Regions from separate parts of the Streptomyces sp. NPDC043996 genome, predicted to be linked through region 1. Evidence: riboswitches for the same ligand, from Rfam matches in the RefSeq annotation. Region 1 holds a riboswitch; the other holds the start of a gene.
What was found. Region 1 has a riboswitch for glycine ahead of gcvT (glycine cleavage system aminomethyltransferase GcvT). Riboswitches for the same ligand answer to the same signal wherever they lie in the genome.
Positions count from the first base shown of each region.

Region 2: another riboswitch for glycine. It lies ahead of gcvP (aminomethyl-transferring glycine dehydrogenase); the one in region 1 lies ahead of gcvT (glycine cleavage system aminomethyltransferase GcvT).

Region 1 covers NZ_JBWKEY010000012.1:309,198-315,870, reverse strand. The annotation lists gene AC07A4_RS29670 (L-serine ammonia-lyase) at 72-1,442, opposite strand; gene glyA (serine hydroxymethyltransferase) at 1,603-2,865, opposite strand; gene gcvH (glycine cleavage system protein GcvH) at 2,889-3,266, opposite strand; gene gcvT (glycine cleavage system aminomethyltransferase GcvT) at 3,448-4,581, opposite strand; glycine riboswitch at 4,617-4,738, opposite strand; glycine riboswitch at 4,739-4,841, opposite strand; gene AC07A4_RS29650 (AAA family ATPase) at 4,983-5,732, shown strand; gene AC07A4_RS29645 (enhanced serine sensitivity protein SseB) at 5,791-6,576, shown strand.
Region 2 covers NZ_JBWKEY010000018.1:6,965-13,637, reverse strand. The annotation lists gene gcvP (aminomethyl-transferring glycine dehydrogenase) at 1-2,086, opposite strand, end outside; glycine riboswitch at 2,274-2,371, opposite strand; gene AC07A4_RS36190 (PRC-barrel domain-containing protein) at 2,528-2,944, shown strand; gene AC07A4_RS36185 (DNA polymerase IV) at 3,062-4,534, opposite strand; gene AC07A4_RS36180 (MerR family transcriptional regulator) at 4,822-5,460, opposite strand; gene AC07A4_RS36175 (bifunctional nuclease family protein) at 5,662-6,135, opposite strand; gene ftsR (transcriptional regulator FtsR) at 6,189-6,673, opposite strand, start outside.

The DNA of each region.
Region 1 (6,673 bases):
CTGTGTCGATTGGCGGCTCCGCCGCGTGGGCGCGCCCAGCCACGGACGGCCCGCAGATCCACACGAAACGCTCAGCACTCGATGATGTTCACCGCGAGGCCACCCCGCGCAGTCTCCTTGTACTTCACGCTCATGTCCGCGCCGGTCTCCTTCATGGTCTTGATGACCTTGTCGAGGGACACCTTGTGGGAGCCGTCGCCCCGCATGGCCATGCGCGCGGCGGTCACGGCCTTCACCGCGGCCATGCCGTTGCGCTCGATGCACGGGATCTGCACGAGGCCGCCGACCGGGTCGCAGGTCAGGCCCAGGTTGTGCTCCATGCCGATCTCGGCGGCGTTCTCCACCTGCTCGGGGGAGCCGCCGAGGACCTCGGCGAGGGCGCCCGCCGCCATGGAGCAGGCCGAGCCGACCTCGCCCTGGCAGCCGACCTCGGCGCCGGAGATGGAGGCGTTCTCCTTGAAGAGCATGCCGATGGCCCCGGCGGCGAGCAGGAAGCGCACGACGCCCTCGTCGTCGGCGCCGGGGACGAAGTTCATGTAGTAGTGCAGGACCGCGGGGATGATCCCGGCGGCGCCGTTCGTGGGGGCGGTCACGACGCGGCCGCCCGCCGCGTTCTCCTCGTTCACCGCCATCGCGTAGAGCGTGATCCACTCCATGGCGCGGGCCTGCGGGTCGCCCTCGGCGCGCAGCTGGCGCGCGGAGTGCGCGGCGCGGCGGCGGACCTTCAGGCCGCCGGGCAGGATGCCCTCGCGGGACATGCCGCGCGAGACGCAGGCCTGCATGACGCGCCAGATCTCGAGGAGGCCCTCGCGGATCTCGGCCTCGGAGCGCCAGGCCTTCTCGTTCTCCAGCATCATCGCGGAGATGGACAGGCCGGTCTCGGCGGAGAGGCGAAGCAGCTCGTCGCCGGTGCGGAAGGGATACTTCAGGACCGTGTCGTCGGGGACGATCGGGCTCTGGCCCTCCACCGCGTCCTCGTCGACGACGAAGCCGCCGCCTACCGAGTAGTAGGTCTTCTCCAGGACGAGGGCGCCCTCAGCGTCGTACGCGAAGATCGTCATGCCGTTGGCGTGGTACGGCAGGGCCTTGCGGCGGTGCAGGACCAGGTCCTCGTCGAAGTCGAAGCCGATCTCGTGCACGCCGAGGACGTTCAGGCGGCTTGACGCCTTGATCTCCTCGACGCGGTCGTCGGCGCCCTCCACGTCCACGGTCCGGGGCGACTCGCCCTCCAGGCCGAGCAGGACGGCCTTCGGGGTGCCGTGCCCGTGGCCGGTGGCGCCGAGCGAGCCGTACAGCTCGGCCCGTATGGCGTGGGTGTGGGCCAGCAGGCCCTCGTTCTTCAGGCGCCGGGCGAACATGCGCGCCGCACGCATCGGGCCGACCGTGTGGGAGCTGGACGGGCCGATGCCGATCGAGAACAGGTCGAAGACCGAGATGGCCACGAGAGAACTCCAATGGTGGGTGGTAGACGCCGTTGTCTGCCGGGTCGTGCGGAAGGCGGTGTCGGGTGGTGGGGCACGTGGTGCGGGGCACCGCGCACACCGTCCTCATGTCCAGTGTGCGCGGTGCCCCGGAAGTCCGTACCAATAAAAGCGTACGAAACTACTTCAGGCCGGCGTACAGGGGGTGCTTCGCGGCCAGAGCGGACACCCGGGCCTTGAGGGCCTCGGCGTCGTAGCCCGGCTTCAGGGCCTCGGCGATGATGTCCGACACCTCGCGGAAGTCCTCGGCCGCGAAGCCGCGGGTGGCGAGGGCGGGCGTGCCGATGCGCAGGCCCGAGGTGACCATCGGCGGGCGCGGGTCGTTCGGGATCGCGTTGCGGTTGACCGTGATGCCGACCTCGTGGAGGCGGTCCTCGGCCTGCTGGCCGTCGAGCTCGGAGTGGCGCAGGTCCACCAGGACCAGGTGCACGTCCGTACCGCCGGACAGGACGGCGACGCCGTGCTCCTTGACGTCGTCCTGGACCAGGCGCTCGGCGAGGATCCGGGCGCCCTCCAGGGTGCGCTCCTGGCGCTCCTTGAACTCGTCCGAGGCCGCCACCTTGAAGGAGACCGCCTTGGCCGCGATCACGTGCTCCAGGGGGCCGCCCTGGAAGCCGGGGAAGACCGCGGAGTTCAGCTTCTTCGCGAAGTCCTTGTTCCGGGCCAGGATGATGCCGCCGCGCGGGCCGCCGAGCGTCTTGTGCGTGGTGGAGGTGACCACGTCCGCGAACGGCACCGGGTTCGGGTGCAGGCCCGCGGCGACGAGACCGGCGAAGTGCGCCATGTCGACCCACAGCTTCGCGCCGACCTCGTCGGCGATCCGGCGGAACTCGGCGAAGTCCAGCTGGCGCGGGTAGGCGGACCAGCCCGCGATGATCACCTTGGGGCTGTTCTCCTTGGCCAGGCGCTCGACCTCGGCCATGTCGACGAGCCCGGCCTCGTCCACGTGGTACGCGACCACGTTGAACTGCTTGCCGGAGAAGTTCAGGCGCATGCCGTGGGTGAGGTGGCCGCCGTGCGCCAGGTCCAGGCCGAGGATCGTGTCGCCGGGCTGGGCGATCGCGAAGAGGGCGGCCTGGTTGGCGGAGGCGCCGGAGTGCGGCTGGACGTTGGCGTACTCGGCGCCGAACAGGTCCTTGACCCGGTCGATCGCGATCTGCTCGGTCACGTCCACGTGCTCGCAGCCGCCGTAGTAGCGGCGGCCCGGGTAGCCCTCGGCGTACTTGTTGGTGAGGACGGTGCCCTGGGCCTCCATGACGGCCACCGGAGCGAAGTTCTCCGAGGCGATCATCTCGAGGGTGGACTGCTGGCGGTCCAGCTCGGCGTCGACGGCGGCGGCGACGTCGGGGTCGAGCTCGTGGAGGGGGGTGTTGAGAAGCGACATCACACGATCCCTATCGGTATGGGTCAGCCGGCGGTGAAGGCGGTGTACTCATCGGCGGAGAGCAGCTCGTCCGGCTCGTCCGTGATGCGCACCTTGAACAGCCAACCGCCCTCGAACGGGGCGGAGTTGACCAGCGACGGGTCGTTCACGACGTCCTGGTTGGCGGCGACGACCTCGCCGTTCACCGGGGCGTAGAGGTCGCTGACCGACTTGGTCGACTCCAGTTCGCCACAGGACTCGCCCGCGGTCACCGTGTCGCCGACCTCGGGGAGCTGGGCGAAGACGACGTCACCGAGCGCGTTGGCCGCGTGCTCGGTGATGCCGACCGTCGCCACGCCGTCCTCGGCGGCCGACAGCCACTCGTGCTCCTTGCTGTAACGCAGCTGCTGGGGGTTGCTCATGGCGTGAATTCTCCTGTACGCGGGCGAGTGCTGATGCACGTGGGGACGAGCAGTCTTACGGAATGAGACGCAGTGCGACGTAATGAGACGGAACGCGACTGTTTGTGGTGAAGCGGGTGCGAGGGGCGTACGAGCGCGGTGCGCGCTCCGTACGCCGTGTCACCGCCGTGTCACCGCCGGGTCACTTCTGGCGCTTGTAGAACGGCAGCGCCACGACCTCGTACGGCTCGTGGGTGCCGCGGATGTCCACGCCGACCCCGGCGGTGCCGGGAGCCGCGTGCGAGGGGTCCACATAGGCCATGGCGATCGGCTTGCCCAGGGTCGGCGACGGGGCGCCGGAGGTGACCTCGCCGATGACCTCGCCGTCCGCCACCACGGCCATGCCCGCGCGCGGCACCCGGCGGCCCTCGGCGACCAGGCCGACGAGCTTGCGCGGGGGCGCGGTCTCGGCCCGCTCGGCCGCGCTGGCCAGGGCGTCGTGGCCCACGAAGTCCTTCCCGTGCGAGGTCTTGTCGAACTTCACCACCCGGCCCAGGCCCGCGTCGAACGGCGTGAGCGAGGTCGACAGCTCGTTGCCGTACAGCGGCATGCCCGCCTCCAGGCGCAGCGTGTCGCGGCAGGACAGGCCGCACGGGGTGAGCCCGACCGGGGCGCCGGCCTCGGTCAGCGCCCGCCACAGCCGCTCGGCGTGCTCGGGCGCCACGAACAGCTCGAAGCCGTCCTCGCCGGTGTAGCCGGTGCGGGCGATCAGGGCGGGGACCTTCGCGACGGTGCCGGGCAGGCCCGCGTAGTACTTCAGTCCTTCCAGGTCGGCGTCCGTGACTGACTTCAGGATTCCGGGGGACTCGGGGCCCTGGACGGCGATCAGGGCGTAGGCGTCGCGGTCGTCGCGGACCGTGGCGGCGAAGCCGGAGGACCGCTCGGTGAGGGCGTCGAGGACGGTCTGGGCGTTGGAGGCGTTGGCCACGACCATGTACTCGGTGTCGGCCAGGCGGTAGACGATCAGGTCGTCCAGGATGCCGCCGTCCGCCTGACAGATCATGGTGTACCGGGCGCGGCCCACGGCCACCGAGCCGATGTTGCCGACGAGCGCGAAGTTCAGCAGGTCACCGGCCTCATCGCCGGTGACGGTGATCTCGCCCATGTGGGAGAGGTCGAAGAGACCGGCCTTGGTGCGCACGGCGTTGTGCTCGTCGCGCTCGCTGCCGTACCGCAGGGGCATGTCCCAGCCCGCGAAGTCGGTCATGGTGGCGCCCAGCGAGCGGTGCAGGGCGTCGAGGGCGGTCTGACGTGGGGCGTTCGCGGTCTGACTCATCAGTACTGGCTCCAAGGCATGACGGGCGAGGTCGTTCCTCCCCATCTGTCATAAACCTGAGAGGTTCACCACGCCCCACGCGTATAACGGGGCATGACTTGCACCTTGGGTGGAGCCGCCTCGTCGACCGGAGGCAGGGCCCGCTTTTCAGATGTGCCTCGCCCGCGCGGTACGGGGCCTGAGAGATTCAAGGGAGGGACTTGCTCCTTCGGCGCCCCGCGACGCCGCAGCGTCACCAGGGACTCTCCCGCGCGGATTCAAGCGGCCGGTATGGAGTTGGCGCGCACATCATTGCACGCGCCCCCGCTTCGCAACAGCAGCAACCTGGTAACGCCCGCGCAGGGTATTACCTCCTCTTTACACTCGACGGAGAAGTACTGGGGATGAGTGACGTGACCAGCATGGGGAGGCCGATCACGGTGCGCAGGAGCAGTGCTTGCGTGACGACCACGGGTGTCGCGCTGCCCGGCGAGGGCGGTGCGCTGCCGGGGCAGCCGGGAGAGGGCGTCGCGCTGCCCGCGCAGCCGGGCACCACGGCCCGCGCCAGCCTCGGGTACTACCCGCGGCCCGTCGTCCGCGACCTCAGGGAGCGCTCCGGGTGCGGCCCGCGCCGCCTGGTGTTCGCCGCCGCCGACGTGGTCGTCGTCTCCGGTCTTCCCGGCAGCGGCAAGTCCACGTTGATCGCGAGCGCGGTGGCGGGGCCGCGCGTGGACTCCCAGGACACCCGCGACCGCTGGGCCGCCCGCATGCCCCGGCGCCTGCCGTACGCGCTCTACCGCCCCCTGGTCCGCCTCGCCCACTACGCGGGCCTGCGCCGGGCCCTGCGCGCGGGCACCGGCGTCGTCGTGCACGACTGCGGCACCCAGCCGTGGGTGCGCCGCTGGCTGGCCCGCGCCGCGGCCCGCCGTGGCGCCACCCTGCACCTGCTGCTCCTCGACGTACCGGCCCCCATGGCGCTCGCGGGCCAGCGCGAGCGCGGCCGCGGCGTGTCCCGGTACGCCTTCGCGCGGCACCGCAGGACGGTGGGCCGCCTGGTGCGCGCCGCCGAGCGCGGGGACCTGCCGCGCGGCTGCGGCTCCGCGGTCCTGCTCGACCGGGAGGCTGCGGGGGCGCTGCGGGAGATCGGGTTCGGGGGCCGGGGCGGGGTCTGAGCCCGGCGGCGTTAGGGTCGGGCCGCAGGACAGCACGCAGAGCATGGGGTCGACACAGATGGACTTTCCGGGGGACGTTCCGGCGCAGGCACACGCCCACCCTTACGGCGGCTGGCCCGCCAACGAACTCGAAGAGGTGCTCGCCGCCTCGCTCGGCGCCCCGCCGTCGGACGCGGTCGGGGCCCGGATCGTCGAGGCGCTCGGCCGCGCCCACATCTGGATCCCGCTGCCGAACGGGGGCGGGCCCGACAGCGGCACGCTCGACCTGCCGACGCTGGAGCTCGACGGCCAGGCCTATGTGCCCGTCTTCACCTCCGAGCAGCAGTTCCAGCAGGTCACCGGGGGGACGATGAGCTGCACGGTGGCGCCCGCGGTGGAGTTCGCCCGCGGGCTCCAGCCGGAGCTCGGGATCGCCCTGAACCCGGAGGGCACGGTCGGCGCGCCGCTGCCGCCCGCCGCGGTGGCCGCGCTGTGCCAGGTGGGGCGCACGGAGCTGGACGGGCCTGTGAGCGGGGGCCGGGTGCGGCTCTATGAACCGGACTGGCAGGACGACCCGGTGGACTTCCTCTCCGCGGCCTCGCGGGAGTTCGCGGCGGTGGGCGTGGTCCTCAGCGCCCGGCGCTGCCTCGCCGTGGTCGAGGACGAGGCGCCGACCCTGTTCGTCGGCGTCGAACTCTCCTCCTGGGAGGGCGACGCCCGAGACCTGCCCATGCGCGCCCTGGGCCAGGCCCTGGCCGACACCCCCGTCCCCTGGCCCGTGAACCTGGTCCTCCTGGACGTGGCCCAGGACCCGGTGGCCGACTGGATGCGCCAACGGCTCCGCCCGTTCTACAGCCCCCACTGACCCCCCTGCCGGGTGCGCCCCCGATCGGCCTGCGGCCTCGTCCTCAAACGCCGGACGGGCTGAATCTTCGCGCTTCGCGCTCGTCCTCAATCGCCGG
Region 2 (6,673 bases), on a different contig from region 1:
GCTTGGCGAGGCCCACCAGGGCGTTGAGGTTGGCGCCGTCGACGTACACCTGGCCGCCCGCGTCGTGCACGGCCGCGCAGATGTCGGCGACGTGCTCCTCGAAGACGCCGTGCGTGGACGGGTAGGTGATCATCAGGACGGCCAGTTCGGCGCGGTGCTTCTCGATCTTGGCACGCAGGTCGTCGACGTCGATCTCACCGTCGTCGGCGGTCTTCACGACGACGACCTTCATCCCGGCCATCACCGCGCTCGCCGCGTTGGTGCCGTGCGCGGAGGACGGGATGAGGCAGACGGTGCGCTGGTCGTCGCCGTTCGCGCGGTGGTAGCCGCGCACCGCGAGCAGACCGGCGAGCTCGCCCTGGGAGCCGGCGTTCGGCTGGAGCGAGACCTTGTCGTAGCCGGTGACCTCGGAGAGACGTTCCTCCAGCTCACGGATGAGGGTCAGATAACCGGCCGCCTGCTCGGCGGGGGCGAACGGGTGCAGCTGCCCGAACTCCGGCCAGGTGACGGGCTCCATCTCCGTGGTCGCGTTGAGCTTCATCGTGCAGGAGCCCAGCGGGATCATGCCGCGGTCGAGCGCGTAGTCGCGGTCGGCGAGCCGGCGCAGGTAGCGCAGCATCGCGGTCTCGGAGCGGTGCTGGTGGAAGACCGGGTGGGTCAGGTACGCGTCGGAGCGGAGCAGCCCGGCCGGGAGGACGTCCGCGGTGTTCGCGTCAAGGGCCGCCACGTCGGCCTCCACGCCGAACGCCGCCCAGACCGCGGTGAGCTGGGCGCGCGTGGTGGTCTCGTCGCAGGCGAACGACACGTGGTCGGCGTCGACGAGGTGGATGTTGACCCCGCCCTCGCGCGCGGCGGCGACGAGGTCCGCGGCCTTGCCGGGCACGCGCGCGGTCAGCGTGTCGAAGTACGTGCCGTGCACGACCTCGACGCCACCGGCCTTGAGGCCCTCGGCGAGCAGCGTGGCGTAGCGGTGGGTGCGCCGGGCGATCGTCTTCAGGCCCTCGGGGCCGTGGTAGACGGCGTACATCCCGGCCATGACGGCGAGCAGCACCTGCGCGGTACAGATGTTGCTGGTGGCCTTCTCCCGGCGGATGTGCTGCTCGCGGGTCTGCAGGGCGAGTCGGTAGGCCTTGTTGCCGTCGGCATCGACGGAGACGCCGACCAGGCGGCCGGGGAGGCTGCGGGCGAACTTCTCGCGCACCGCCATGTATCCGGCGTGCGGGCCGCCGAAGCCCATCGGGACGCCGAAGCGCTGGGTGGTGCCGACGGCGATGTCGGCGCCGAGCTCACCGGGCGAGGTGAGCAGCGTGAGCGCGAGCAGGTCGGCGGCGACGGTGACGACCGCGCCAAGCTCGTGCGCCTGGTCGATGAGGGGCTTGATGTCGCGTACGGCACCGGAGGCGCCCGGGTACTGGACCAGCACGCCGTTGATCTCGCGCTCGGCCAGGTCGGCGGGGATGCCGCCGGACAGGTCGGCGACGACGACCTCGACGCCGGTCGGCTCGGCGCGGGTCTGGATCACGGCGATGGTCTGCGGCAGGGCGTCGGCGTCGACCAGGAAGAGGCCGTTCTTGGCCTTGCCCATGCGCCGCGAGAGCGCCATGGCCTCGGCGGCCGCGGTGCCCTCGTCGAGGAGGGAGGCACCGGAGGTGGGCAGTCCGGTCAGGTCGGCGACGACGGTCTGGAAGTTGAGCAGCGCCTCCAGACGGCCCTGGGAGATCTCCGGCTGGTACGGCGTGTACGCCGTGTACCAGGACGGGTTCTCCATCACGTTGCGCAGGATCACCGGCGGCGTGAACGTCCCGTAGTAGCCGAGGCCGATCATCGAGTCCAGGACCTGGTTGCGGTCCGCGAGGGAGCGCAGTTCGGCCAGGACCTCGGCCTCGGTGCGCGCGCCCGGCAGCTCGAGCGCCTCGGCGTTCTTGATCACATCGGGTACGGCGGCGGCCGTGAGCTCGTCCAGCGAGCCGTAGCCGACCTGGGCGAGCATCTTGGCGCGGGCTTCGGCATCGGGTCCGATGTGGCGCTGCTCGAAGGGGATTCCCTGCTCGAGCTGCGAGAGCGGAGTGCGAGAGGTGGCGGTCATTGCGGAGGCCTCCTGGTCTGACGCGACCTGCGAGGGGCACCACGGCGCGGGTACCCGGACGGCCTCCCCCTCTGTCATCGCAACCTGAGAGCTTCACAGCAGGCCCGGAGGCATGCTGCTTGCACCGTCGGTGAGGAAGGGTTTCGGAACGTGCCCGCCCGACGCCCGCCCTACTTTCCAGAGTGGCCTCATCCATGCGGTACAGGGGCCTGAGAGATTCCGGGGAGGAGTTGCTCCTTCGGCGCCTCCGGTGCTGCCACCGAAGAGCTCTCCCGCACGGGGTCAACAGCCGCTTGCCAGCCTACCAGCGCGGCCCACGGCCGATCCCTCGAGTGGCCGCCTGTCCCGATGTGCTCTTTCGTAGTCATGATGACCGAATTTGTAGTCATGACGACCGAAAACGGTTGAGCCAGGATGAGGTGCGATCCACCGGGAGGCCATGTGCAGACCGACATCGATCCGCGTGATCTGATCGGCCGCAAGGCGTTCGACCGCGACGGCAACAAGATCGGCACGGTCGACGAGATCTACCTCGACGACGCCACCGGCGCCCCGGAGTGGGCGGCCATACGCACCGGCCTTTTCAGCCGTGACGCCTTCGTCCCGCTGGAGCCCAGCGAGCTGGTCAAGGACGGCACGCTCCGCGTCCCCTTCGAGCGCGCCCTGATCAAGGACGCCCCTGACTTCGGCGTGGGCCGCCACCTCTCCCCCGAGCAGGAGCTCCAGCTCTACCGCCACTACGGCCTGGACGTGGCGCCCGCTCCGCCCCTGCCGGACCACGACTTCGGCACGGTGGAGACCCCGGACCCCGCCTCGGACCCCGCCCGGGACACCACGACCGACGGCCCCGAGCGCTGAGGCCCACCGGAACCGACCGGGCCAACCGGGCCAACCGGGCCGACCGGGCCGACCGGGCCGACCGGGCCGACCGGGCCGACCAAGCCTCCGGAACCGACCTGGCCTCCGGCAGAGCGCTCAGACCCCACCCGTCACCGCCCCACCAGCCTCGACCTCCCCCACCGCGGACTCTCTCTCCACGGCCCCCTCCGCCCCCTCCGCCCCCTCATCCACCGCCACCAACGGCAGCGGATCCGAAGGCTCCAGCTCCAGATCGTCCGTCCGGAACGTCCGCACCCGCCCCGGCTCCGACCCGGGCGTCTCGAACCTCACGGTCACCCGGCCCAGACCGCTGCCCTGCACCCACCCCGCCCCGTACACCGCGTGCCGCACGTCATGCCCCGCGGGCCACCGCCGCTCGGAGAGCGCCACGGGATCCTCGGCGCCCGGGGCCTCCTCCGCCTCGCCCACCGGCGCCGCCCCGGCGTCCCCCGCCTCCCCCTCCGCGAAGGCCGCCGCGAGGTCCGCCCCCACCACCGCCTGGGCCTGCGCGAAGAGGTCCTCCTGCGTGAAGTCCGCGAGACCGCTCACCCCCACCCCCAGGAGCCGCACGCCCCCCGTGGTGTCCACCGACTCCAGCAGCCGCGCCGCGGCCTCCCGGACCACCGCGGGGTCGTCCGTGGGCCCGCGCAGGGTCTCGGAGCGCGTCAGCGTGGAGAAATCGAACCGCCGTACCTTCAGGACGATGGTCCGGCCGGAGTGCCCGGCCGCCCGCAGCCGCCCCACGCACCGGTCGGCGAGCCGCGCCACTTCCATCCGCACCCGCACCCGGTCGTGGATGTCCACGTCGTACGTGTCCTCGACGCTGACCGACTTGGTGTCACGCTCGGCCACCACGGGCCGTTCGTCCCGGGCCAGCGCCATCGCGTACAGCGCCCCGCCGTGGGCCTTGCCGAGCAGCCGTACGAGTTCGTCCTCGCCCGCCCCGGCGAGCTCCTCGACCGTGGTCATCCCGGCCCGCCGCAGATGGTCCCCCGTGGCGGGCCCGACGCCGGGCAGCACCCGCACGGGCATCGGCCCGAGCAGCGCCCGCTCCGTGCCCGGCTCTATGAGCACGAGCCCGTCCGGCTTGGCCTGCTCCGAAGCGATCTTCGCCAGCATCTTGGACACCGCGAGCCCCACGGACCCGGTCAGTCCCGTCACCCGCAGGATGTCCGCGCGCAGCCGCTCCCCCACGGCCCGCGCCGACGCCTCGTCGTCCGCGAGGCCGCCCGCCTCCAGGTCCACGAAGGCCTCGTCGAGGCTGAGCGGCTCCACCAGCGGCGACAGCTCCCGCAGCAGCCCCATGACCTGATCGCTGATGTCCCGGTAAAGGCCGAAGCGCGGCACCAGATACGCGGCGTTCGGGGCCAGCCGCCGGGCCTGCCCCATCGGCATCGCCGAGTGCACCCCGAACCGGCGCGCCTCATAGGACGCCGTGGCGACGACACCGCGCGGCCCGAGACCGCCGACCACGACGGCCTTGCCGCGCAGGCTCGGCTTCGCGGCCTGCTCGGCGGACGCGTAGAAGGCATCCATGTCGAGATGCAGGATCGTCGGCGCGGTTCTCACGCCTCCGATGCTGCCCTACGCCACTGACAACGCCCAGGACCAGGCACGACGGACCCTCCCGTGCGGCTCCGCTCCGGCCGGGGAGAGGGGGGAGAGGGGAACGGGCTCGGGACACGGTCACCCGGCGCGCGGCACACACTCACGGCGCGCACACGGCCATGAACGCCCCCTCAAGGCCCGTACGAGCCCGTAGCGCGCCTCGGCGCCCGCAGCATCCAGACGCCTCCCCGAGAGCCGCTCAAGGCCCTCCAGGGCCCTTCCGCGCATCCACGGGAAGGCCCCGAGCCTCACACCGCCCGGTTGCGGCGCCGCGCCAGCTCGTCCGCGGGGTGGTTCCCGACCAGGGTCTCCCCGGTGTCGACGCGCTCCCCGTGCAGTTGCGACAACGCGGCCTCGACATCGCGCCACACGACGCCCACGGCGATCCCGAAGACGCCCTGGCCGCCCTGGAGGAGATCGTGCACCTCGCTGGGCGACGTGCACTCGTACACCGTCGCGCCGTCGCTCATCAGCGTCGTGCGCTCCAGGTCCCTGAAGCCGCTGTCCCGGAGGTGCTGGACCGTGGTGCGGATGTTCTGCAACGACACACCCGTGTCGAGGAACCGCTTCACGATCTTCAGGACGACGACGTCCCGGAAGCTGTAGAGCCGCTGGGTTCCCGAGCCCCCCGCGGCACGCACGCTGGGCTCGACGAGCCCCGTGCGCGCCCAGTAGTCGAGCTGCCGATACGTGATGCCCGCCGCCGCGCACGCCGTGGGGCCGCGGTAGCCGATGGTGTCCTTCTCGGGCTGCTGCGTCTGGCCTTCCGGTCCGGACGGGCTGCCGCTACCGTGGACCGCCACCGGGCGCCTCGCAGAGGGCTCGACCGAGCCGCCGTGCAGCGGATACGGACCGCCCACCGCTGTACCGTCGCCGCTGCTTCTCACGCCGACCTCCGTCCTTGACCTGCCTTCTCGACGGTAGGCAGTCGCCAGGGGCTCGTCAACGATCGCCACACTCGGCACGCCGAGTGATAATCACCCTGCGAGTGGTTTCCCGTCCCACACTGCGGGGAAAGGCTAGCCGAATGCTCCCCGGCAGGCCTCTCCACAGCCGCCGATCGGCTGTCAGAAAGCCCGCCCCAGGGCTCACTGGCTGCTGGTCCCGAAGTCCTCGGGCGAGATCTGGTCGAGGAACTCGCGGAACTTCTCCACCTCGTCCTCCTGCTCGTCCGGGATGGCGATGCCCGCGTCGTCGAGCACCCCATCACTGCCGAAGATCGGCGTCCCCGTACGCAGCGCGAGCGCTATGGCGTCCGACGGGCGGGCGCTCACCTCGACCCCGCTGGCGAAGACCAGCTCGGCGTAGAACACGCCTTCCCGCAGGTCGGTGATGCGCACTTCGGTGAGCTCCTGGCCAACGGCCTCCAGCACGTCCTTGAACAGGTCGTGGGTCAGCGGCCGTGCGGGGGCCATGCCCTGCTGTGCGAAGGCGATGGCGGTCGCCTCCCCTGGTCCGATCCAGATGGGGAGGTACCGGTCGCCTCCCACTTCACGCAGGAGCACGATCGGCTGGTTGGAGGGCATTTCGACCCGGACACCTACGACGTCGAGCTCGTTCACACAGCAACCCTAGGACGTGCCCGGCAGGTTTGGGTAGTCGGGCACCCATCGAGTCAGCGCGCCCGCACGCCCAGGGCACCGTGCACCAACGCCGTGTGCAGCCTGCCCGCGAGCCCCGCGAGCTCCTTGGCACGCGCTTCCGCGTGCGCCCTGGTCTGCGGATTGCGATGCCTGCGCAGCGGCGCGACGACCTGGTCCACCAGGGCCGCGTCCCGCTCCGCCGCGGCCTTCATGGCCCGCAGATGCCGCGGCTCGATGCCGAACCGCCCGAGCTCGACGACGAGCGCGGCGACGGTCACCGCGTCGGCGTCATAGCTGCCGTCCGGCAGCTGGGCGATCAGCCCGTACGTCTCCCACTCCGCCAACTGCGCCTCGTCGGCCTCGACGGCGGCCAGCAGCGCCGCACGCCCCACGCGGGGGGCCGTGCGCTCCTCGTCCTCCGCGGCGCCCTCGCCGTCACCGCCGTCCGTCTGCTGCCCGGGCAGCGTGACCTGCTCCCCGCGCTCCACGGCGTCCAGGTGCTCACGGATGACCTTCA